Regions from separate parts of the Rouxiella sp. WC2420 genome, predicted to be linked through region 2. Evidence: predicted binding sites of a transcription regulator. Region 2 holds the regulator's gene; each other region holds the start of a gene.

Region 1 (5,448 bases), 2.1 Mb from region 2:
GCATTTCGCGATCAAGGCGTTTTAACAGGAAACGCCCCACGTCCTCGGGCAGCTCGAAGCCACGCAGTTTGGATCGCAGCTGCAAGGCTTGCAGTTTTTCTTCATCGGACAGCGGCTGGAGACGATAGATTTGCCCCCAGTCAAGGCGTGAAGCCAGATCGGGCAGGCCAAGATTCAGCTGACGCGGCGGGCGATCGCCGGTAATAAACAGTCGGGTGCGACCGGTTTCGAGAATGCGGTTATAAAGATGAAAAACCGCCGCTTCCCATTCTTCATCACCCGCGATACCTTCAATATTGTCGATGCAAACCAGCGCTAGCTGCTCCATTCCGTCCAACACTTCCGGCACAAAATAAGCACGCTTATCCAGCGGAACATAACCAACGGCTTCACCACGCAGGGAAAGCTCGGCACAGGCTGCGTGCAACAGATGGCTGCGACCACCGCCTTCACGCGACCAGAAATAAATGTAGGTGCCATGTTCCTGCTGCAATGCAGTTTGAATAGCGGAGAGCAGCGAGGTGTTCTCCCCCGGATAAAAACTGGCAAAGGTTTCGTCGTCGGGAAGATAAAGTGGCAGGGAAAGCTGTGCCGGTGTATTCAGAAGTACCTCACCAAACTGGCGTAGATCAGACCTGTCTATACAAAAAATATCAGGACAAATAATTAATCGAAGAATCTTAGCATAGGATCCGCGAAGAATTGAACTTTTGGCGTGCCAAGTGCGGGTTAATCAGGCGACATACCGGGCAACGCGCTGTTTGCCCGGTAAAAAACTCATCGTTTAACAAAGCCTGGATCACACCGTTGGCGGGTTGCGCTCGTCTGGAACGTCAATGATCTCTTCTTCACCGCGGAACACGTCGAACAGCTTAAACAGCAGGCTCAGGAACACGCCTACCACCGTTGCCAGCGCCATGCCTTTCAGCTCGGCGGCACCGATGTGAACTTTGGCGCCACTAACGCCGATGATCAAGATAACCGAAGTCAGGATCAGGTTCTTTGGTTTGTTGTAATCGACTTTTGATTCGATAAGCACACGGATCCCCGAAGCGCCAATCACGCCGTAAAGCAGCAGGGAAACGCCGCCCATTACCGGAACCGGTACAGCCTGAATGGCAGCTGCCAGTTTGCCGCAGCAAGAAAGCAGGATAGCCAAAATTGCCGCGCCGCCGATAACCCAGGTGCTGTAGACCTTGGTTATTGCCATGACGCCGATGTTTTCACCATAAGTCGTGTTTGGCGTGGATCCGAAAAAGCCAGACAGCACGGTAGACAAACCATTGGCCAGCATCGAGCGGTGCAGACCGGGGTCACGCAGCAGATCCTTTTTGACGATGTTGGCGGTAACCACTAAATGCCCGACGTGTTCGGCGATAACCACCAGGGCGGCTGGCAAAATGGTCAGAATTGCTACCCACTCGAAACGCGGGGTGTAAAAGGTCGGCAAGGCAAACCAGTGAGCCTTTTCTATCGCCGAGACGTCTACCACGCCCATAAAGTAGGACAGCGCGTAACCGACCAGCACGCCGATGAGGATCGGGATAATGGCCAGAAAACCGCGAAACAGCACAGAACCGAGCACGGTAACTGCCAGCGTCACCACGGAGATAGTTACCGTGGTGCTATCGGCCGAGGTGCCATCGGCAGGCAGTAATCCGGCCATGTTCGCCGCCACGCCCGCTAATTCAAGGCCGATAACCGCCACAATGGCACCCATCGCCGCAGGTGGGAACATCACGTTGATCCAGCCTATCCCGGCTTTTTTAACGATAAGCCCGACGATGCAGAACAACACGCCGCAGACGATAAATCCGCCCAGCGCCGCCTCGTAGCCCATTGGCAACAACAGCAATACCGGAGAAATAAACGCAAAGCTCGAACCGAGATAGGCCGGGATTTTGCCTTTACAGATATAAAGGTACAGCAAGGTGCCAATGCCGTTGAACAGCAACACCGTCGCCGGATTAATTTTAAAAAGAATAGGCACCAGCACGGTAGCGCCAAACATGGCAAAAAGGTGCTGTAAGCTCAGGGGAATTGTTTGCAACAGTGGCAGGCGTTCGCTTACCCCAATGACTCGTCGCGTCATAAATTTACCTTATAATCAAAAATTTACTCTAAATAGTTCGAGTTACAGGAAGGCGGCAAGCCTGTGAGGCCCAGAGAGCATAGATAACTATGTGACAGGGGCGAACGAGCGCGGCCAATGCATCTGCAACTTGAAGTATGACGAGTAAAAATCAAAAAAAAGCCGACTTCTCAGTCGGCTATTGCTTATTTAGTACCAAATATCTTATCGCCTGCATCACCCAGGCCCGGGATGATATATCCCTTGTCGTTCAACCCCTGATCGATAGAGGCAGTGTACAGCTCGACTTCCGGGTGCGCTTTTTCCAACGCAGCAATGCCCTCTGGCGCGGCAACCAGCACCAGAACTTTAATGCTCTGGCAGCCCGCTTTCTTCAACAGGTCGATAGTGGCGATCATTGAGCCGCCCGTTGCCAGCATCGGGTCAACCACCAACGCCATGCGCTCTTCTATATTAGAGGCGAGTTTCTGGAAGTATGGCACCGGTTGTAACGTTTCTTCATCACGGTAAACACCAACAACGCTGATGCGCGCACTTGGCACGTGCTCCAGCACGCCTTCCATCATGCCCAGACCGGCGCGCAGGATTGGCACCACGGTTATCTTCTTACCTTTAATCTGATCAACCTGAACCGGACCGTTCCAACCTTCGATGGTCACTTTTTCGGTTTCCAGATCTGCGGTTGCTTCATAGGTCAGTAAGCTACCTACCTCAGAAGCCAGTTCGCGAAAGCGTTTTGTGCTGATGTCATTTTCACGCATCAGTCCCAGCTTGTGTTTTACCAGCGGGTGTTTCACTTCAACGATCTTCATTTTCTCTCTCTCCTAAGGCTTGCTGACCAAAAAAATCGCGTGATTATAACGCCTTTTATTTTCAACGCCAGCGCCAATAGACTGATACGGATCAATGGATTTGCAGTTAGCGACCGGTTAAGCTTTTTTCAGGGTAATTTGAGTATAGATAGAGAAACATAACGAGACCTCTCGCAAACGTTTGCCTGCGCTGTTAGAATTAGCCCGCGCCATTTTCAACAACCACAAAACGCATACGTCGTGGGGATTCCGCAGTGACCGAAAAGACCTCTCTCAGCTATAAAGACGCAGGTGTGGACATCGATGCAGGTAACGCATTGGTAGACCGCATTAAAGGTGTAGTAAAACAGACTCGTCGTCCTGAAGTCATGGGCGGACTGGGTGGTTTTGGTGCCCTGTGCGCGCTGCCGCAAAAATATCGTGAACCCGTGCTGGTTTCGGGAACCGACGGCGTTGGCACCAAGCTGCGTCTGGCAATGGATTTAAAACGCCACGATACCATTGGTATCGATTTGGTCGCTATGTGTGTAAATGATCTGGTGGTACAGGGCGCAGAGCCGCTGTTCTTCCTGGATTACTACGCGACAGGCAAACTGGATGTGGATACCGCAGCCAGCGTCATCACCGGTATCGCCGAAGGCTGCCTGCAGTCTGGCTGTTCGCTGGTAGGTGGTGAAACTGCAGAAATGCCGGGCATGTACCACGGCGACGACTATGACGTTGCAGGTTTCTGCGTTGGCGTAGTTGAAAAATCAGAAATTATTGATGGCAGCAAAGTTCAGGACGGCGACGTTCTGGTTGCGCTGGCATCGAGCGGCCCGCACTCAAACGGCTACTCGCTGGTTCGCAAAATTCTGGAAGTCAGCAAGGCCGATCCTTTGACTACCGATCTGGCGGGCAAACCTCTGGCCGATCATCTGCTTGAGCCAACCAAAATCTACGTGAAATCAATCCTTAAACTGATTGAAAACGTTGAGGTTCATGCAATCTGTCACCTGACCGGCGGCGGCTTCTGGGAAAACATTCCTCGCGTTTTGCCAGACAATACCCAGGCAATCATCGACGAAGCAAGCTGGAAATGGCCTGACGTGTTCGGCTGGTTGCAGCAGAACGGCAACGTCAGCAGCCACGAAATGTACCGCACATTCAACTGCGGCGTGGGCATGCTGATCGCACTGCCGGCGGAGCTGGCTGATGAAGCTATCGCCCTGCTCAATGATAACGGCGAGAAAGCCTGGGTTATCGGTAGCATCAAAGCTTCCGACTCAGAAGAACGCGTTATCATTAAGTAATAGCTTTTTATCAAGTAATACAAAGGCTACAGCGTTTTATCTACATTATTGGCGCTGTAGCAAGGCGGCAAGTGAGTGAATCCCGATGAGCTGACACCGGTCAGTGATTCGGGTGAACAAGTGAAGCTAACGCCGCTACAGCGTCAAGAGCGAAGGTAACGCCGTTACAGCACCTTTACCGAGCTATTGGCACTGTAGCAAGGCGGCAAGTGAGTGAATCCCGATGAGCTGACACCGGTCAGTGATTCGGGTGAACAAGTGAAGCTAACGCCGCTACAGCGTCAAGAGCGAAGGTAACGCCGTTACAGCACCTTTACCGAGTTATTGGCGCTGTAGCAAGGCGGCAAGTGAGTGAATCCCGATGAGCTGACACCGGTCAGTGATTCGGGTGAGCAAGTGAAGCTAACGCCGCTACAGCGTCAAGAGCGAAGGTAACGCCGTTACAGCACCTTTACCGAGTTATTGGCGCTGTAGCAAGGCGGCAAGTGAGTGAATCCCGATGAGCTGACACCGGTCAGTGATTCGGGTGAGCAAGTGAAGCTAACGCCGCTACAGCGTCAAGAGCGAAGGTAAAAGAAGGTAAAATGAAAAGGATTGTAGTTTTAATCTCTGGTGCAGGAAGCAACCTTCAGGCGTTGATCGATTCCTGCGAGCAGGGAAGAGTCAACGCCAAACTCAGTGCCGTTTTCAGCAATAAAGCGTCGGCTTATGGTCTTGAACGCGCCCAGGCGGCTGGAATTCCCGCCCACGCGTTAGATCCGAAATCTTATGCCGATCGTGCGGCCTTTGATGCGGCACTTGCTGAAGAGATCGACGCCTATCAGCCCGATCTGTTGGTGCTTGCAGGCTATATGCGTATTCTTGGCTCCGAGTTTGTCGATCGTTACGCCGGCCGTATGCTAAACATCCACCCTTCCCTGTTGCCGAAATATCCTGGATTACACACCCACCAGAAAGCTATCGACAATCAGGATGCCGAACACGGTACCTCAGTGCACTTTGTCACTCGGGAACTTGACGGCGGACCGGTTATTTTGCAAGCAAAAGTCCCAGTATTTGAAGAAGATACTGCTGAAGATCTCAACGAGCGCGTGCAAACTCAGGAACACAATATTTATCCGCTGGTCATCAGTTGGTTCGTTGATGGTCGCCTGACTCTGCAAGACGGTCAACCGATGCTTGATGGGCAAGCGGTGCCTGCTCAGGGATACGCCGCGGAGTAATCGCTTTCTAATCTTTGAAAACTTTTAAA
Region 2 (5,448 bases):
ATTAATGCATTGGCAACGACAATTGGGTAACTGGCGCCATTAACCAAAGCCATAAAGCAGAATGGAATAAGTAATCCCGTTAGCGTCGCCTGCGTTAATGTTGCAATTAAATATAGTGAAATAACGCTAAAAGCATAGCCGAATAAAAGCCAGGGTAGTAGTCGAGAGCCATCAATTTTGGCGATCAACATACGGCAGCCGTAACCACCGAATAAAAATGCAATGGTTTGAGGCACATAGCTGAGCCCTATTGCCGATGGGCCATACCCCATATTGCTTAAAATAAACGGCGAACCGGTGAGCCAGGCAAAAAATCCAGCCGAACTTGCTGCATAAATCAGTACGTTACCGCTATACACTGGCGATGTGAGCATTGCCGCAAGCCCGCTTTGTGGCTGAGATTGCTGTGCAGCCGTTTTGCGCGATTCTTTTAATGTCAAAGTAAAGAACAGCAGCAGCGCGCCGATCACCAGCAGCAAGGCAAATATAACCCGCCAATTGAAATGATTAAGCACATAGGCGCCGACTAGCGGGGCCAAAGCTGGAGAGAGCGCCACCAGCGGCATGATGCTGGCAAAGGTGCGCTTGGCTACCTCAGAAGAGTAGCGATCTACGACGAGAGCCTGCCAGCTTACCGCCGCTGCACAAACGCCGACTGCCTGTAAAAAACGCAGCACCAGTAACAGTTCGCTACTCTGTACCCAAATCATCCCCAGACAGCTCATTGAGAACAGGCCCAGCCCGCTCAGCAAGATCGGGCGGCGGCCAAAACGATCCGACAACGGGCCCCAAAACAGCTGAGCGACGGCAAAACCGCCAAGGAAAATGCTCAGGCTTGAGCTTATGGCGCTGGCTGAGGTCGCCAGGTTTTCCTGCATGCTGCCAAATGCGGGCAAATACATATCGGTGGCTAAAAAGCCAAGCATGCTCAAGCCGGCAAGATAAAGTAAAAATCCAAATGAGGGTTTCATGATGTTCTCTTATTAATCTAAAAAGCAGTCAAAAGTATCGTAGGGTACTTGAAGCACGGGAGTGTATCTGCTTGGCTTAGTGGTTGTGAAACGTTAATATTTGCACTATGCGATTAAAAAATTTGAAAGCAGAAGGGTGAAGTGATGTGCAAGCAGAAAGGAGGGCGGCATGTGGTCTGAATATTCACTGGAAGTGGTGGACGCCGTTGCCAGAAATGGCAGCTTTACTGCCGCCGCGCAGGAGCTTAACCGAGTTCCATCGGCTATTAGTTATCAAGTGCGGCAGTTGGAGGAATGGCTGGCCGTGCCTCTGTTTCACAGACGCCATCGTGATGTAGAGTTGACACCTGCGGGTCGGCTTTTTGTTGATGAAGCTCGCATACTTATCAAAAAAATGCTATCCACCAGGCGTCAATGCCAGCAGGTGGCCAATGGCTGGAGCGGGCAGCTGCGGGTTGCCGTTGACCGTATCGTCAAGCCGCGCCGAGTCAGGCAGCTGGTGGTCGATTTCTATCGCGCTTTTCCCGATACAGAACTGCAGATTCAGGGCGAAGTATTTAACGGGGTTTGGGACGCGCTGGCAGACGATCGTGCGGACGTCGCTATTGGAGCCACTAGCGCAGTGCCGGTTGGCGGCCGTTTCAGTTTCCGCGACATGGGGACACTGCCGTGGCACTGTGTGGTCAGCGCAAAACATCCTTTGGCCGAGCAGCAGCAGGCTCTGGACGACGAAGCATTAAGACCTTACCCTGCGCTATGTATTGAAGATACCTCAAGAAACTTGCCTAAACGCGATACCTGGACACTGGACAATCAGCGGCGGCTAGTGGTGCCTGACTGGACCTGTGCGATTGACTGCTTATGCGAGGGGCTGTGTGTCGGCATGCTGCCAGTGCACATGGTAGAAAGGGAAATCACCGAGAACAAGCTGGCGGTGTTGAAATTGGCTAACAGTTTCCCCGAGAGCCCTTGCTGCCTGACTTGGGACCAGAAAAATCACTCGCCTGCGCTGGACTGGCTGCTCAATTATTTAGGTGACAGTGAAACGTTGAATCAGGAGTGGTTGAGGTAAAAACACGCCTGTAAGAGCAGACGTGTTTTAATTGCAGGGCAGAAATTAACGGCGATAGTCGCGGAATGGACCATCGGCAACCGAGCGCCTTTCAACCAGTTTCGGTTTGACTTCGATAGTCTGCTGAACTTCGCGTTTGCTGATAATGCGGTCGAGCAGCATAGTAAAGGCCATTTCGCCCAGACGCTCTTTCGGCTGATGAACCGTAGTCAGTGCCGGAGAGAAATAACGCGCGTTTCGCAGGTTATCGTAACCCATCACCGAGATATCTTGCGGAACGCGCAGGCCCATTTCATCGGCAGCGCAGATTGCGCCCATCGCCATTACGTCACCGCCGCAGAATACGGCAGTAGGTCGCTGTTTCTGATTGAGAATCTGTTGCATTGCCTGATAGCCAGATTCTGGTTCAAAATCACCCTGCACGACCCATTCATCGCGAACTGGAATATTCGCTTCGCTCAATGCTTTCAAGAAACCACGATAACGACCGCCGCCGGTGTTGCGGTTCAGTTGTCCCGGGATCGCGCCAATGTCACGATGACCGCGTTCGATAAGATAGCGGCCAGCAAGATACCCCCCCGCAAAGGCGTTATCGATAATTGAGTCAGTGAAGTCATTCTGTGCTTCGCCCCAGTCCATAACGACCATCGGGATCGAGCGGTACTCTTCTAACATTGCCAGCAGTTCATCCGGGTATTCAGCACACATTACCAGCAGGCCATCGACGCGCTTTTGCGCCAGCATCTGTAGATAGGCTTTCTGTTTTTCCAGATCATTGTGCGAATTACATAAGATAAGCGTATAGCCTTTGGCGAAGCAGCTGTTCTCTACAGCCTCAATAACTTCTGCAAAGTAGGGCGCTTCGCTTGAGGTCGCCAGCAGTCCAATGGTTTTTGTATTATTAACCTTCAGACTGCGCGCTACGGCACTCGGGGAATAGTGCAAATCTTTAATGGCTGCGCGGACTGCAGCTTTGGTTTCTTCGGCGACGAAACGGGTTTTATTGATGACGTGCGACACGGTTGTAGTCGAAACACCTGCGCGCTTAGCGACATCTTTGATCGTGGCCATGTAAAAATCACTCCTGAACTAACCCTTTCCAGCACGTTAGTTTTTTGTTAATCGTTTGCCTGCGTGCATTCAACTGCGTAAATCATTTTATGCAGTCAAATCGTTGGATGGTTCCAGGAGGGCCTGAAAGAAGCGTCGGTCAACTACGGCCGGGCACACAGCGTGGTAACCGCTAATTTTCTCTTATATCTTAAAAAAGGGGAAGCCAAATTTGTGTTTTCGCCTTAACTCAGCGCATTGAATGGCTTAAATGAGGGAATGAGGAAACAAAAAGGGCGATTTCTTATCGCAGAAATCGCCCTTGACTATTTTATCTATTCCGCCGACGGCGTTAAATTTAAACCATTCGTTAAATGCTATTCACAGGTGTTAAGCGAGAAATCATTATTTAACGAATCGTTTTTGGCGTCATTACGCGGCGTGCACCTACATAGTGATCTTGCCAGTAGTTATCTGCCAGATAACTGATTTTGATGTCTTCTCCGGTACGCGGTGACTGAATAAACTTACCGTTTCCGAGATAAACACCTACGTGATCTGCTGCGCCGCGTTTGGTAATTCTGAAGAACACCAGATCGCCTGACTCAAGCTCACCACGTTGTATCGGGGCCGCGTCGCGCAAATGGTACATTTCATTGGCGGTGCGAGGCATTTTAATGCGCATCAAATCTTTGTAGGCATAATAAACCAGGCCACTACAGTCGAAACCGGTACTCGGTGAGGTTCCACCCCAGCGATAAGGTTTGCCAACTTGGTGCATCAGCTTGTTCATCGCGGTTTCTTTGGCATGTAGATACTTTTTCTTGTGTGCCGCGCTTAGTGTAAGGGGGGCGCAAGTATCGGCTTTTGCCTGGTGCTTACGATGTCGCCCGTAAGCTTTTTTTCCGTCTTTCGCACAAACCACATTAGATGTGGTGGCAAGAGAACGGGTAATTGATGTTATTTCTTTTTTCGGCTTTTCAGTTTTGTGACTTGCAAGTCGGGCTGCTACCGGTTTTTCGTTCTTTCGTCGCACCAACTTAGTGCTGGTAGGGTGCTTGTGCTCAACCGCGGCTTTGGCATGAACAGGTTCTTTGGTCTTGCTATGTTCTTTGGCTTTTGATTGTTCTTTGACCGGAACAATTTTTGACTTTTTATTGCTTCTGGCTACAACTTTTCGCTTTCGTCGCTCATCAGGTTTTGCCTGACTAACGTGCTTTTCTGCCTGTTGAGCAGAAACACGATTCGTTGGCGAAGCATGCGCCAAATTCAAAAAAAGCTGGGTAAACAGCAGCACAAAAAGCGTAAACATTAAACGCATGGCGTCGCTACCAATATTAGGCCGAAGTTAAACATCTAAAGATGTCCCAGTATTCCCCAAAAGCGGGAGACAAAACAGCACGAATTGCTTCGATTCTAATTCATATTGTGAGTAAAAGTTAATAACTTTTTTTCAGCGCGTTTTTTAAGCTATGGCGCTGTAAAATTAACCAATATTCATAGGGTTAAACTCACATCATTCAAAAGATCCTTAAATGATCGAGTGGGTTAAAGTCACAGAACAAAAATGTTATTCTATATGCATCTTTATTTTTGCACTGTTTTAACAATCAGGGATACTATCACTGACATTAGAGCGATGCATCCGTTTAAGACATAAAAACCCTATAAAAATTGGTGTTTTTATTAAATAAGTAATGACCGTGACAGCCAATTACTGGCTTGAGGAAGCAATAAAATGACCACTACTATTGAAAAGATCCAACAGCAAGTTTCCGAGAACCCAATTCTTCTTTATATGAAGGGCTCTCCAAAACTGCCAAGCTGCGGTTTCTCTGCTCAGGCCGTGCAGGCACTTTCTGCCTGTGGTGAGCGTTTCGCATATGTTGATATTCTGCTAAATCCGGATATCCGTGCCGAGATGCCAAAATTTGCCAACTGGCCTACTTTCCCACAGCTGTGGGTTGACGGTGAGCTGGTCGGCGGTTGTGATATCGTGATTGAAATGTATCAGCGTGGCGAATTGCAGCAGCTGATCAAAGAAACGGCTGAAAAATATAAGTCTCAGGAAGAACAGCCTGAGTAATGGCTTGATTATACGTCGAGGCTAGTTCTACCCTGCGTAGATTCTCTCCGGGCTAAAGTAGTTTACATCGGCGTGTAGTTTACATCGGCGTGTAGTTTAGTTTTAATCGGCGTATAAAGATAAATAGAAAGAGCGGCTCAGTTAGCCGCTCTTTTTTTATGTCAGTTGCCTCCTAAAACGGCAGTAATGCTTATTTTGACTCTTCGTTCTCATCTTCGGCAATAGGCAAAGGCCAGCCGCCCAGACGTTTCCAACGATTCACCAATTCA
Region 3 (5,448 bases), 110 kb from region 2:
GCGGCAATGTTCCAGTTCGTTTTGCAATAGGGTAAAAGGGTCAATTTCACTGACTTCAGGCTGACTCAGTTCCTTACGGCGGATTTCCGTGTGCTGACCGCGAGTGGTCAAAGTCACAATGGGGTCAGCCACCAGAATATCAAAGCGGTTGTGTGCATGATCGGCCGAACCGGAGTGCAGCAGCATTGCCCAAGGCTGGCAAGACAGCGGCGCAAAGCGGCTAAGCAGCGCATCGGGTTGATAAGCAAGGGTTTTAAAATCAATGGACTGGGCGGCTGGCATTTTATTTGAAAGTTCCTGACACGATGAAAACGCGGTTCCTGACTTGCCGATCCTAGCATAGATTTGATGCCGGTAGGTCATCGGCAAATTAAGGCGTATAATGCCCGGCTAAGCCCGAAACAATGACAGGAACACTCTTATGCTCACCGGTATGCCCTCACTTTCACATAAAGAGCAGCAAGAAGCCGCAGATCGCATCCATGAATTAATGCAGACTGGCATGAGCAGCGGTGAAGCTATCGCTACAGTTGCCGCTGAAATTCGTGAGACCCACAAAGGTGATCGCGTGACGGTTATCTTTGATGATGAAGACGACTAATAACTCGTTTTGAGGATTTTGGCCGTTGCGCGCAGGAGTGACTATGCGCAACGGCTAGCAGGATTTCGCTTCTAACTAACTGATAAAATTAACCTTTCACGACCACTGCAGCGGCCGCTTTAATCGCTGTTTCAACGGCCTGTTCAATGGTTTCACCAATCGATAGCGCCACGCCTAAACGACGTTTGCCGCTGATTTCCGGCTTACCAAATAAACGCACCTGATTAGACCCGATCAGCGCATGTTCAAGGCCGCTGAAGCTAACGTTGTTGCTGGTCAGTTCTGGCAGGATCACGGCAGAAGCGGATGGACCGAACTGGCGGATAGTGCCGATAGGCAGGCCCAGGAAAGCGCGGACGTGCAGTGCGAACTCGGAAAGATCCTGAGAAATCAGTGTCACCATGCCGGTATCGTGTGGACGTGGTGAAACTTCGCTAAACACCACTTCATCGCCACAAACAAACAGTTCAACGCCAAACAGGCCGTGACCACCCAGCGCCTTAACCACGCTTTCGGCAATATCTTTCGCACGTTGCAGCGCCAGATCCGTCATCTGCTGTGGCTGCCACGATTCTCGGTAGTCGCCGTCTTCCTGACGATGGCCGATCGGCGCACAGAAATGAATGCCGTCAACCGCGCTGATAGTTAGCAGGGTTATCTCAAAATCAAATTTAACTAAACCTTCCACGATCACTCGGCCACCGCCAGCACGGCCGCCCAGCTGGGCATAGTCCCATGCTGCCTGCAGCGTTTCTTCACTGCGGATCAGGCTCTGGCCTTTACCTGAAGAGCTCATTACCGGCTTGATAATGCACGGATAACCGATTTCCTGCACAGCCTGCTTGAAGCTGGCTTCATCGTCGGCAAAACGGTAGGTAGAGGTTGGCAGTTTCAGCGTTTCGGCTGCCAGACGACGGATACCTTCACGGTTCATGGTCAGGCGAGTCGCTTCTGCACAAGGCACTACGTTATGGCCCTGTTTTTCCAGCTCGACCAACATGCTGGTGGCGATCGCTTCGATTTCTGGCACGATATAGTCAGGACGCTCGCTTTCGATCAGCCGCTTCAGCGCTTCACCATCCAGCATGTTGATAACGAAGCTGCGGTGGGCAACCTGCATCGCAGGCGCGTCAGCATAGCGATCGACCGCGATCACTTCCAGGCCAAGACGTTGGCATTCGATCGCCACTTCTTTGCCCAACTCGCCAGAGCCCAATAACATGACGCGGGTGGCGTCGGTGCGCAGTGCAGTTCCGATGGTTAACATAGCGGGATACCTAACTCTTTGTCAGTGATATTAAAATTAATAATTCTGTTATTAATCAAAGATTTTATTGATTAATAGTGCTTGGCTTTAAAACCTTTTTCCGACGGGTCCGGAATTGTTTCGGCGCATTATATAGCAAAATATCCTGCTACGAAAACGATTGCGCGCACTGGCGTCGATTTGCGTGATCGCCATGAATATGCGTTAATAGTCAGGCATTCGCGATCGAGGCGGGTGCTTTTTCAAAAGTAAAGGATAGTAAAATGAGCAAGTTAACTGGTCAGGTAAAATGGTTTAACGAGAGCAAAGGCTTCGGTTTCATCACTCCTGCGGATGGTTCAAAAGACGTTTTCGTACATTTTTCTGCAATCAACAGCGATGGTTTCAAAACTCTGGCTGAAGGTCAGAACGTAGAATTCACCATTCAAGACAGCCCGCGCGGCCCGTCTGCTGCCAACGTCATCGCTCTGTAATCAGTTTGCTGGCTTGTTTAAGCCAGACCGCCAGTTTTTTACCGGCTACTGAAGATGCAAGATCACGTTTCTCTAAAACCCGCCTCTGCTGCGGGTTTTTTTGTGCCGGCCTGATTTGCCGCAAAAAGTGTGCTGCATAAAGTAGAGCGCTAAGGCGCGATTATCCCTTCTCTGTTATTATCTAACCCATTACATGGTGCCGATTATCCTGCGCCGCTTCGTTTTATTCGCCTTACATAAAGAGTTATCGCCTTGAGCACGCATTCTTTCTCCACACTGACTTTGCCATCCGAACAGCTTTCCAACCTCGAAGAGTTGGGTTACGCCCAAATGACGCCAATCCAGGAAGCCTCGCTCCCTGCCATTCTGCTCGGGCAGGATGTGCGCGCCAAGGCGAAAACGGGCAGTGGTAAAACCGCCGCCTTTGGCATTGGCCTGCTGGATAAAATCACCGTTAGCGATTTTTTCTGCCAGTCTCTGGTGCTGTGCCCAACGCGTGAACTGGCGGATCAGGTCAGCAAAGAGCTGCGTCGTCTGGCTCGTTTTACCCAGAACATTAAAATTCTGACTCTGTGTGGTGGTCAGCCGATCGCGCCACAGCTTGATTCGCTGGTTCATCAGCCGCATATCGTTGTGGGTACTCCAGGCCGTATTCAGGAACACTTGCGCAAAGGCACGCTGAAGCTGGATCAGCTGAAAGTGCTGGTGCTTGATGAAGCCGATCGCATGCTGGATATGGGATTTAGCGAAGATATTGAAGACGTGGTGAGCTATACGCCGCCATCGCGCCAAACACTGCTATTTTCCGCAACTTATCCGGCGGGCATCGAGCGCATCAGCGACAAGTTTCAGCGTCAGCCTCTCAATGTTGAAATTGAAGGCGACGAAGACGTTGCCGATATCGAGCAGGTATTCATCGAAGCCGATCGCCACAGCCGTTTGTCGCTGCTGGCCGCAGTGCTGTATCAGCATCAGCCAACGTCATGCGTGGTGTTCTGCAATACCAAGCGCGATTGTCAGGAAGTGGCCGACACACTGGCCAGCAAAGGCATCAGCGTATTGGCGCTGAACGGTGATCTGGAACAGCGCGATCGCGACCGCGTTCTGGTGCGTTTCTCCAACGGCAGCTGCCGCGTGCTGGTTGCAACCGACGTCGCCGCCCGCGGTTTGGACATCAAACAGCTAGGTCTGGTCATTAACTACGAGCTGTCTTTTGATCCAGAAGTGCACGTGCATCGCGTGGGCCGAACCGGGCGTGCCGGAACCAGCGGTCTTGCTATAAGCCTGGTTGCGCCGCAGGAAATGGGGCGAGTCAACGCGCTCGAAGACTACACTCATAAGCGTTTTAAATGGCAGCCAGCCGCTCAGGCTCTTGCAGCGCCAGCGACCACTCTGGAACCTGAAATGCTGACCCTGTGCATTGACGGTGGCCGTAAAGCCAAGATCCGTCCTGGCGATATTCTCGGTGCATTAACCGGTGATGCTGGCCTGACCGCCGCTGAAGTTGGCAAAATTGATATGTTCCCGATCCACGCCTACGTCGCGATTCGCAAAAACAGCGCCAAGAAAGCCCTGCAGCGTTTGCAGGAAGGCAAGATCAAAGGCAAAAACTGCAAAGCCGTTTTGCTTCGCTAACCTGTAAAGTATTCGATCGCGAACTGAAATAATCGAGAGGAGCAACACCCAACAATGATGACACCTCCAAAGGCTGAAAAACGTCCGTTTCCGATGACTGTGCACGGCGACACTCGCGTAGATGATTATTATTGGCTGCGCGATGACGAGCGCAGCAATGAAGACGTATTAAATTATCTTCAAGCTGAAAACGCGTGGACCGAGCAGGCGATGCAACCGCATCAGGCGTTGCGTGAAAAACTGTATCAGGAAATGGTTGACCGTATTGCGCAGCAGGACCACTCCGTTCCTTATGTGAAACACGGTTATCGGTATCAGACTCGTTATGAGCCGGGCAACGAATATGCAATTTACTTCCGCCAGCCGGAAGGCGAAACCGAGCATTGGCAAACGCTGATTGATGGCAACGAACGTGCCGCCGATCGTGAGTTTTATACCCTCGGCGGCCTCGATGTCAGCCCTGACAATGCTCAATTGCTGGTAGCGGAAGATTTTCTGTCACGACGCCAGTATGATATTCGCGTTAAAAACCTGAAAGATGACAGCTGGTCTGAGGAAGTTCTGAGTAATACCTCAGGAAGTGCCGAATGGGCCAACGATTCTAAAACCATCTTCTATGTGCGCAAGCATAAAACCACGCTGTTGCCTTATCAGGTTTATCGCCATGAAGTCGGCACTGATCCGGCCAATGACGTGCTGATCTACGAAGAAAAAGACGACACATTTTATGTCGGGCTGGATAAAACTACTTCCGAGCGTTATATCCTGATCCATCTCGACAGCACCACGACGTCTGAAGTGCTGCTGCTGGACGCCGATAATCCGCTGGCAGAGCCGGTGATGTTTGTGCCGCGTCGCAAAGATCATGAATACGCCTTCGATCACTATCTGGGTCATTTTTATATCCGTTCAAATAAAGACGGTAAAAACTTTGGCCTTTATAAGAGCGAAACTGCCGATGAAGCTAGCTGGCAGACACTGATCGCTGCGCGCGACGAGGTGATGCTCGAAGGTTTCAGCCTGTTCCGCGACTGGCTGGTTATCGAAGAACGTCAGGATGGCCTGACCCACCTGCGTCAAATCCACTGGCAGAGCGGTGAAGAAAAATCGCTGAAGTTTGACGATCCGACCTATGTGACCTGGCTGTCATTCAATCCTGATCCCGACACTTCCAAGTTGCGTTATGGTTACTCTTCCATGACCACTGCCAGCTCATTGTTTGAGTTGGATCTCGATACTGATGAACGCAAGCTGCTGAAACAGCAGGAAGTTAAAGATTTTGATTCTGCCAACTATCGCAGCGAACGCGTGTGGGTAAGCGCTCGCGACGGCGTGAAGGTGCCAGTATCACTGGTCTATCGACAGGATACCTTTAAGCCTGGGCACAACCCGCTAATGATCTATGCTTACGGATCATATGGCAGCAGCATGGATCCAGGGTTCAGCGGCAGCCGTTTGAGCCTGCTGGATCG
Region 4 (5,448 bases), 320 kb from region 2:
GCTCACCTGCGCCCACGTACCAACCTGATTGGTGCCGTGGCGCGCGTTCGTAACACCCTGTCGCAGGCAATTCACCGTTTCTATCATGAAAACGGCTACTTCTGGGTATCGACCCCACTGATCACCGCTTCTGATACAGAAGGCGCCGGTGAGATGTTCCGTGTTTCAACGTTAGATCTGCAAAACCTGCCGCGTACCGACAAGGGCGAGATCGACTTCAACGAGGATTTCTTCGGCAAAGAAGCGTTCCTGACCGTATCGGGCCAGCTGAATGGCGAATCTTACGCCTGTGCGCTGTCGAAGATTTACACCTTCGGCCCGACCTTCCGCGCTGAAAACTCCAACACCAGCCGCCATCTGGCCGAGTTCTGGATGGTGGAGCCGGAAGTTGCCTTTGCAACTCTGGATGACATCGCTGCACTGGCCGAAAACATGCTGAAGTATGTTTTCCAGGCAGTTTTGGACGAAAGAGCCGACGATCTGGCCTTCTTCGCCGAACGCGTAGACAAAGATGCTATTTCACGCCTTGAACGATTTGTAACTTCCGATTTCGCACAGGTCGACTATACCGACGCTGTAAAAATTCTGATCGATTCAGGTAAAAAATTCGAAAATGACGTCTCATGGGGCGTAGATCTCTCTTCAGAGCACGAACGTTACCTTGCAGAGCAACATTTCAAAGCGCCGGTAGTGGTTAAAAATTACCCTAAAGATATCAAAGCGTTTTACATGCGTATGAACGAAGACGGCAAAACCGTCGCCGCGATGGACGTATTGGCACCGGGAATTGGCGAGATAATCGGCGGTTCTCAGCGTGAAGAACGCCTGGATGTTCTGGATGCTCGTTTGGAAGAGATGGGGCTTAATAAAGAAGATTACTGGTGGTATCGCGATCTGCGTCGCTACGGCACCGTGCCACATTCAGGCTTTGGCCTCGGTTTCGAGCGACTGGTTGCTTACGTTACTGGTGTACAAAACGTGCGCGATGTCATTCCTTTCCCACGTACTCCACGCAGTGCAACCTTCTAATTAATTAAAAGTTATTAATTAAACAAGTTTTGATACAAATTTAAGGCCAGCAATGCTGGCCTTAGCTATTTTTAAACCAAGATCCCTGTCACAAAGTTCCGTAAATTTAATATTTTGTAACACAAATTTTCTTACTGAAACATATTTAGGTGTTTAGTAGCATTTTCGATGTAGATTAAGCGCACCCTCAATGGAACACTGCGTTCAGATACAGGAGACACCAAACTTTCAACAATAGTTCCGTAACATATTGTAGGCAGTGGCAAGGTGTCCAAATAACTCCAATGAGGGTAATAATAAATGATGAAGCGCAACATTCTTGCAGTGGTAATTCCAGCCTTGTTAGCTGCTGGCGCAGCTAATGCAGCCGAAATCTATAATAAAGACGGCAATAAGCTGGATCTGTACGGTAAAGTCGACGGATTGCATTATTTCTCTAACGATGACGGCAGCGATGGCGATCAGTCATACGTGCGTTTCGGCTTCAAAGGCGAAACCAAAATCAATGACAACATCACCGGTTACGGCCAGTGGGAATACAACATTCAGGCTAATAATTCGGAAGGTTCTGACGCGCAAAGCGGCAACAAAACCCGTCTGGGCTTCGCTGGTCTGAAATTTAATGAATACGGTTCTTTCGACTACGGTCGTAACTACGGTCTGATGTACGACACTATCGGCTGGACCGATATGATGCCTGAATACGGCGGCGACTCTGGTTACTCGGACGGTTACTTGTCTGGTCGTTCTACCGGCGTAGCAACTTACCGTAACAACAACTTCTTTGGTCTGGTAGACGGTTGGGACTTCGCCGTTCAGTACCAGGGCAAAAACGACCGTGACAACGGCGACATTCTGCGTGGAAACGGTGACGGCTATGCGCTGTCAACCTCTTACACCTCTTCAATCGGCCTGGGCATCGTAGGTTCTTGGTCTGAGTCCAACCGTACCGATGGCCAGAAAGACTTGGTTTACGGCAACGGTAAAAACAAAGCTAAAAGCTGGGGTACTGCAGTTAAGTATGATGCCAACAACATCTACATCGCTGCTCTCTACACCGAAACTCGCGATGCAGCCCGCATTGATGTGAGCGACGATCTGCAAGGCTTCGCCAACAAAGCGATCACCACAGAAGTTATCGCTCAGTACCAGTTCGACTTTGGCCTGCGCCCTTCTATCGCCTATGTTCAGTCTAAAGGCAAAGATATCGAAGGTATCGGCTCAGCTAACCTGTACAAATACTACGACGTTGGCGCGACTTACTACTTCAACAAAAACATGTCTACCTATGTTGACTACAAAATCAACCAGTTGAAGAAAGACAACCCACTGGGTCTGGCGAATGACGACATCGTTGCTGTTGGTCTGGTTTACCAGTTCTAATCTAGCTTAAGTCGTATTCAACGATACAAATCAAGCAGGGCTTTGGCCCTGCTTTTTTATTGTCTAAAGCTATTAAATACCTTTCTTGGTTAAAACCTTTACCGGATTGTGCGATTCCTTAGCAGACTTATTTTTATCATGAAAATTAAAACCCGTTATCAGTAAAATTAATGCTGACAGACCGCTCACAACTCTGCTTTCTTTTTGCCGCAAACGGTTGGCAAAGACCTATTCAGACGGTAACCTGAACACCTATTTCTGTTAATAACAGGCCATGGAAGTCACCCAATGTTTGAAAAAATCACTGCCGCACCCGCTGATCCTATCCTGGGTCTTACCGATCTTTTCCGCGCTGACGCTCGTCAGGACAAAATTAACCTGGGGATTGGTGTATATAAAGACGAAACAGGTAAGACACCGGTTCTCGCCAGTGTAAAAAAAGCCGAACAATTCTTGCTGGAGAATGAAACCACTAAAACTTATCTGAGCATCGATGGTTTGCCGGACTTCGCCCACTGCACGCAAGAACTGCTGTTTGGTGCCGATAGCGCCCTGATTCGCGACAAGCGTGCGCGTACTGCTCAGACTCCTGGCGGCACTGGAGCACTGCGTATCGCCGCTGATTTCGTTGCCACCCAGACCGACGCCAAACGCGTTTGGATAAGCAATCCAAGCTGGCCAAACCACGTTGGCGTATTTTCTTCCGCTGGCCTGGAAGTTGCAGAATACAATTATTATGACGCCGAAAAGCACGCTTTAGATTTTGACGGCATGTTGAAAAGCCTGAGCGAAGCCAAAGCGGGCGATATCGTGTTGTTCCACGGCTGCTGCCATAACCCGACCGGTATCGACCCTACCGTGGCGCAATGGCAACAACTGGCAGAACTTTCCGTAGCTAACGGTTGGCTGCCGCTGTTCGACTTCGCCTATCAGGGCTTCGCAAAGGGGCTAGAGGAAGACGCACAAGGTCTGCGAATCTTTGCTGCCAAACATCATGAACTGCTGGTTGCCAGCTCGTTCTCGAAAAACTTTGGCCTGTATAACGAGCGCGTAGGTGCTTTCACTCTGGTAACTGCCGACGCTGAAACTGCCGATCGCGCTTTCAGTCAGGTGAAATCGGTAATTCGCACCAACTACTCCAACCCACCGGCGCATGGTGCTGCGGTAGTCGCTACTATTCTTGGCAACCCCGCGCTGCGTGCGCAGTGGGAACAAGAGTTAAGCGATATGCGCCAGCGTATTCACCGCATGCGCGAGCTGTTTGTCACTACTTTGCAGCAGAAAGGCGCCAGCCAGGATTTCAGCTTTATCATTGAACAGAACGGTATGTTCTCGTTCAGCGGACTGAGCAAAGATCAGGTTCTGCGCCTGCGTTCAGAATTTGGTGTTTACGCGGTGAATTCTGGTCGTATCAATGTTGCCGGCATCACGCTGGACAACATGGCGCTACTGTGTGAAGCCATTGCCGCCGTTTTATAAGCTATTGATATAGCAGCAATAAAAAGCCAGCCGGTTAATCGCCCGCTGGCTTTTTTAGTCACAAATTTCTGCAAAGTCATTAGTGCAGCAGGCTTGAGAATGAGCTTACACAGTTAAGCGGTTTGCGCGCGCAAGTGCAGTTCAATTGTTAAGGGTAATCTTTACCAGACTGGCTGCTCATCCTGCAGGAACGGATTCGTCTTTCTTTCATAGCCTAGATTGGACATTGGGCCGTGTCCCGGCAGAAACACAATGTCATCGCCCAGAGGCAGCAGTTTGGTTTTGATCGAGTTAATTAAATCTTCATGACTGCCGCGTGGAAAATCGCTGCGCCCCACTCCGCCCCTGAAAATCACATCCCCTGAGACAGCGAATCTAGCAGCATCGTTGATAAACACGATATGACCCGGAGTATGCCCAGGACATTCAAGAACAGACAGAGTTTCTTCGCCGACCTTGACCACGTCGCCCTCGGCAAGCCACTGATTTGGCGTGAAAGCTGCGCAATCCTCCAGCCCAAACATCCTTGCCTGCTGTGGCAGAGACTCCAGCAAGAAGGCATCTTCTTTATGCGGGCCAATAATTGGCACCTGATAATGCGCGGCAATCTCAGCGGCGGCCCCTACGTGATCAAGGTGCCCATGGGTCAGCAAAACCTGGGTCACAGTCACACCCAACGAGCTGACTTCTTTGATGATTTTTTCGGCGTCACCGCCGGGATCAACTACTGCGGCCTGCTGAGTTTGGGGACAATAGATAACTGAACAGTTCTGGCTGAATGCCGTGACCGGGATGATATGATATTTCATTGGCTCTCCACGCATAACCCTCGCCCCTAAACTACAGCATTGCCTCAGTTCTCGATGCGAATTAATGGCCTAAACCACTTCATTAGGATGAAAACTTATTTTCTGACAATAGTTTCAAGGACGAAGACTATGATTTTTTCCTGATTTTTGCACAAGATCAGGACCAGGTTCGGTTTGGTCCGGTATCAATGTGCACAAAGTCACTTCGTGGATAATATCCTACACCACCCATCCGCATTTTTAACGCCGCTTTGCGGATATTTGCCAAATCAACGCCCTGAATATGGAAATCCATGGCCTTTCCCAGCGTGTGGTAACTGTGTTTTGCAACGCCGCTGCCTGGCTTGCGCAACATATTGTTGGTCGCTAAGGTCCGATAGCCGGAAACCAGCTGTACCGGCTTATTGGTACCCAGGGCAACCTGCAAGCGATAGAGGTGATCAAACAGTTGAGGATCGATTTTTGTGACCTGGCCGCCAGCGCGATAATCGCGGAACAAATGATTTAGTCGCGTCAACTCATCCCTGTTGTATTTCTTGCCGTCAAAAAACTCGGTTTTGAGGGTTTCACCAGTGTGGAGGTTGTTAATCACCAAAACACGGGGTCTTGGTGTGGCAAGCATGGCAAATGCTTCACGGGGAAGCATCGCTGCGCCCATGGCCGCACCACCAAGTGCGAGCCATTTACGACGAATTTTGTCTATTTGGTCCATGAACAGTCAATTACCCGATAGCTATGTCAAAAAAGA

Evidence for each region. Region 2 encodes PurR, which represses purine synthesis genes. Its sites were predicted from a motif close to CANGCAAACGTTTGCNTG; they were not measured.
Region 1: the regulator PurR is predicted to act here: its motif matches at 3,075-3,092, upstream of purM (phosphoribosylformylglycinamidine cyclo-ligase).
Region 3: the regulator PurR is predicted to act here: its motif matches at 2,018-2,035, upstream of purT (formate-dependent phosphoribosylglycinamide formyltransferase).
Region 4: the regulator PurR is predicted to act here: its motif matches at 2,619-2,636, upstream of AB3G37_RS17390 (amino acid aminotransferase).

Annotation. Positions count from the first base shown of each region.
Region 1 covers NZ_CP165628.1:1,296,070-1,301,517, reverse strand. The annotation lists gene hda (DnaA inactivator Hda) at 1-604, opposite strand, end outside; gene uraA (uracil permease) at 800-2,092, opposite strand; gene upp (uracil phosphoribosyltransferase) at 2,278-2,904, opposite strand; gene purM (phosphoribosylformylglycinamidine cyclo-ligase) at 3,159-4,196, shown strand; gene purN (phosphoribosylglycinamide formyltransferase) at 4,781-5,419, shown strand.
Region 2 covers NZ_CP165628.1:3,411,034-3,416,481, reverse strand. The annotation lists gene punC (purine nucleoside transporter PunC) at 1-971, opposite strand, end outside; gene punR (DNA-binding transcriptional activator PunR) at 1,141-2,043, shown strand; gene purR (HTH-type transcriptional repressor PurR) at 2,089-3,114, opposite strand; gene AB3G37_RS15745 (C40 family peptidase) at 3,503-4,414, opposite strand; gene AB3G37_RS15740 (Grx4 family monothiol glutaredoxin) at 4,832-5,179, shown strand; gene rnt (ribonuclease T) at 5,370-5,448, opposite strand, start outside.
Region 3 covers NZ_CP165628.1:3,517,846-3,523,293, reverse strand. The annotation lists gene pabB (aminodeoxychorismate synthase component 1) at 1-282, opposite strand, end outside; gene AB3G37_RS16280 (YoaH family protein) at 422-601, shown strand; gene purT (formate-dependent phosphoribosylglycinamide formyltransferase) at 690-1,868, opposite strand; gene cspC (cold shock-like protein CspC) at 2,132-2,341, shown strand; gene dbpA (ATP-dependent RNA helicase DbpA) at 2,594-3,976, shown strand; gene AB3G37_RS16260 (S9 family peptidase) at 4,031-5,448, shown strand, end outside.
Region 4 covers NZ_CP165628.1:3,731,300-3,736,747, forward strand. The annotation lists gene asnS (asparagine--tRNA ligase) at 1-1,029, shown strand, start outside; gene AB3G37_RS17385 (porin) at 1,330-2,412, shown strand; gene AB3G37_RS17390 (amino acid aminotransferase) at 2,701-3,891, shown strand; gene AB3G37_RS17395 (MBL fold metallo-hydrolase) at 4,053-4,700, opposite strand; gene AB3G37_RS17400 (YcbK family protein) at 4,858-5,412, opposite strand.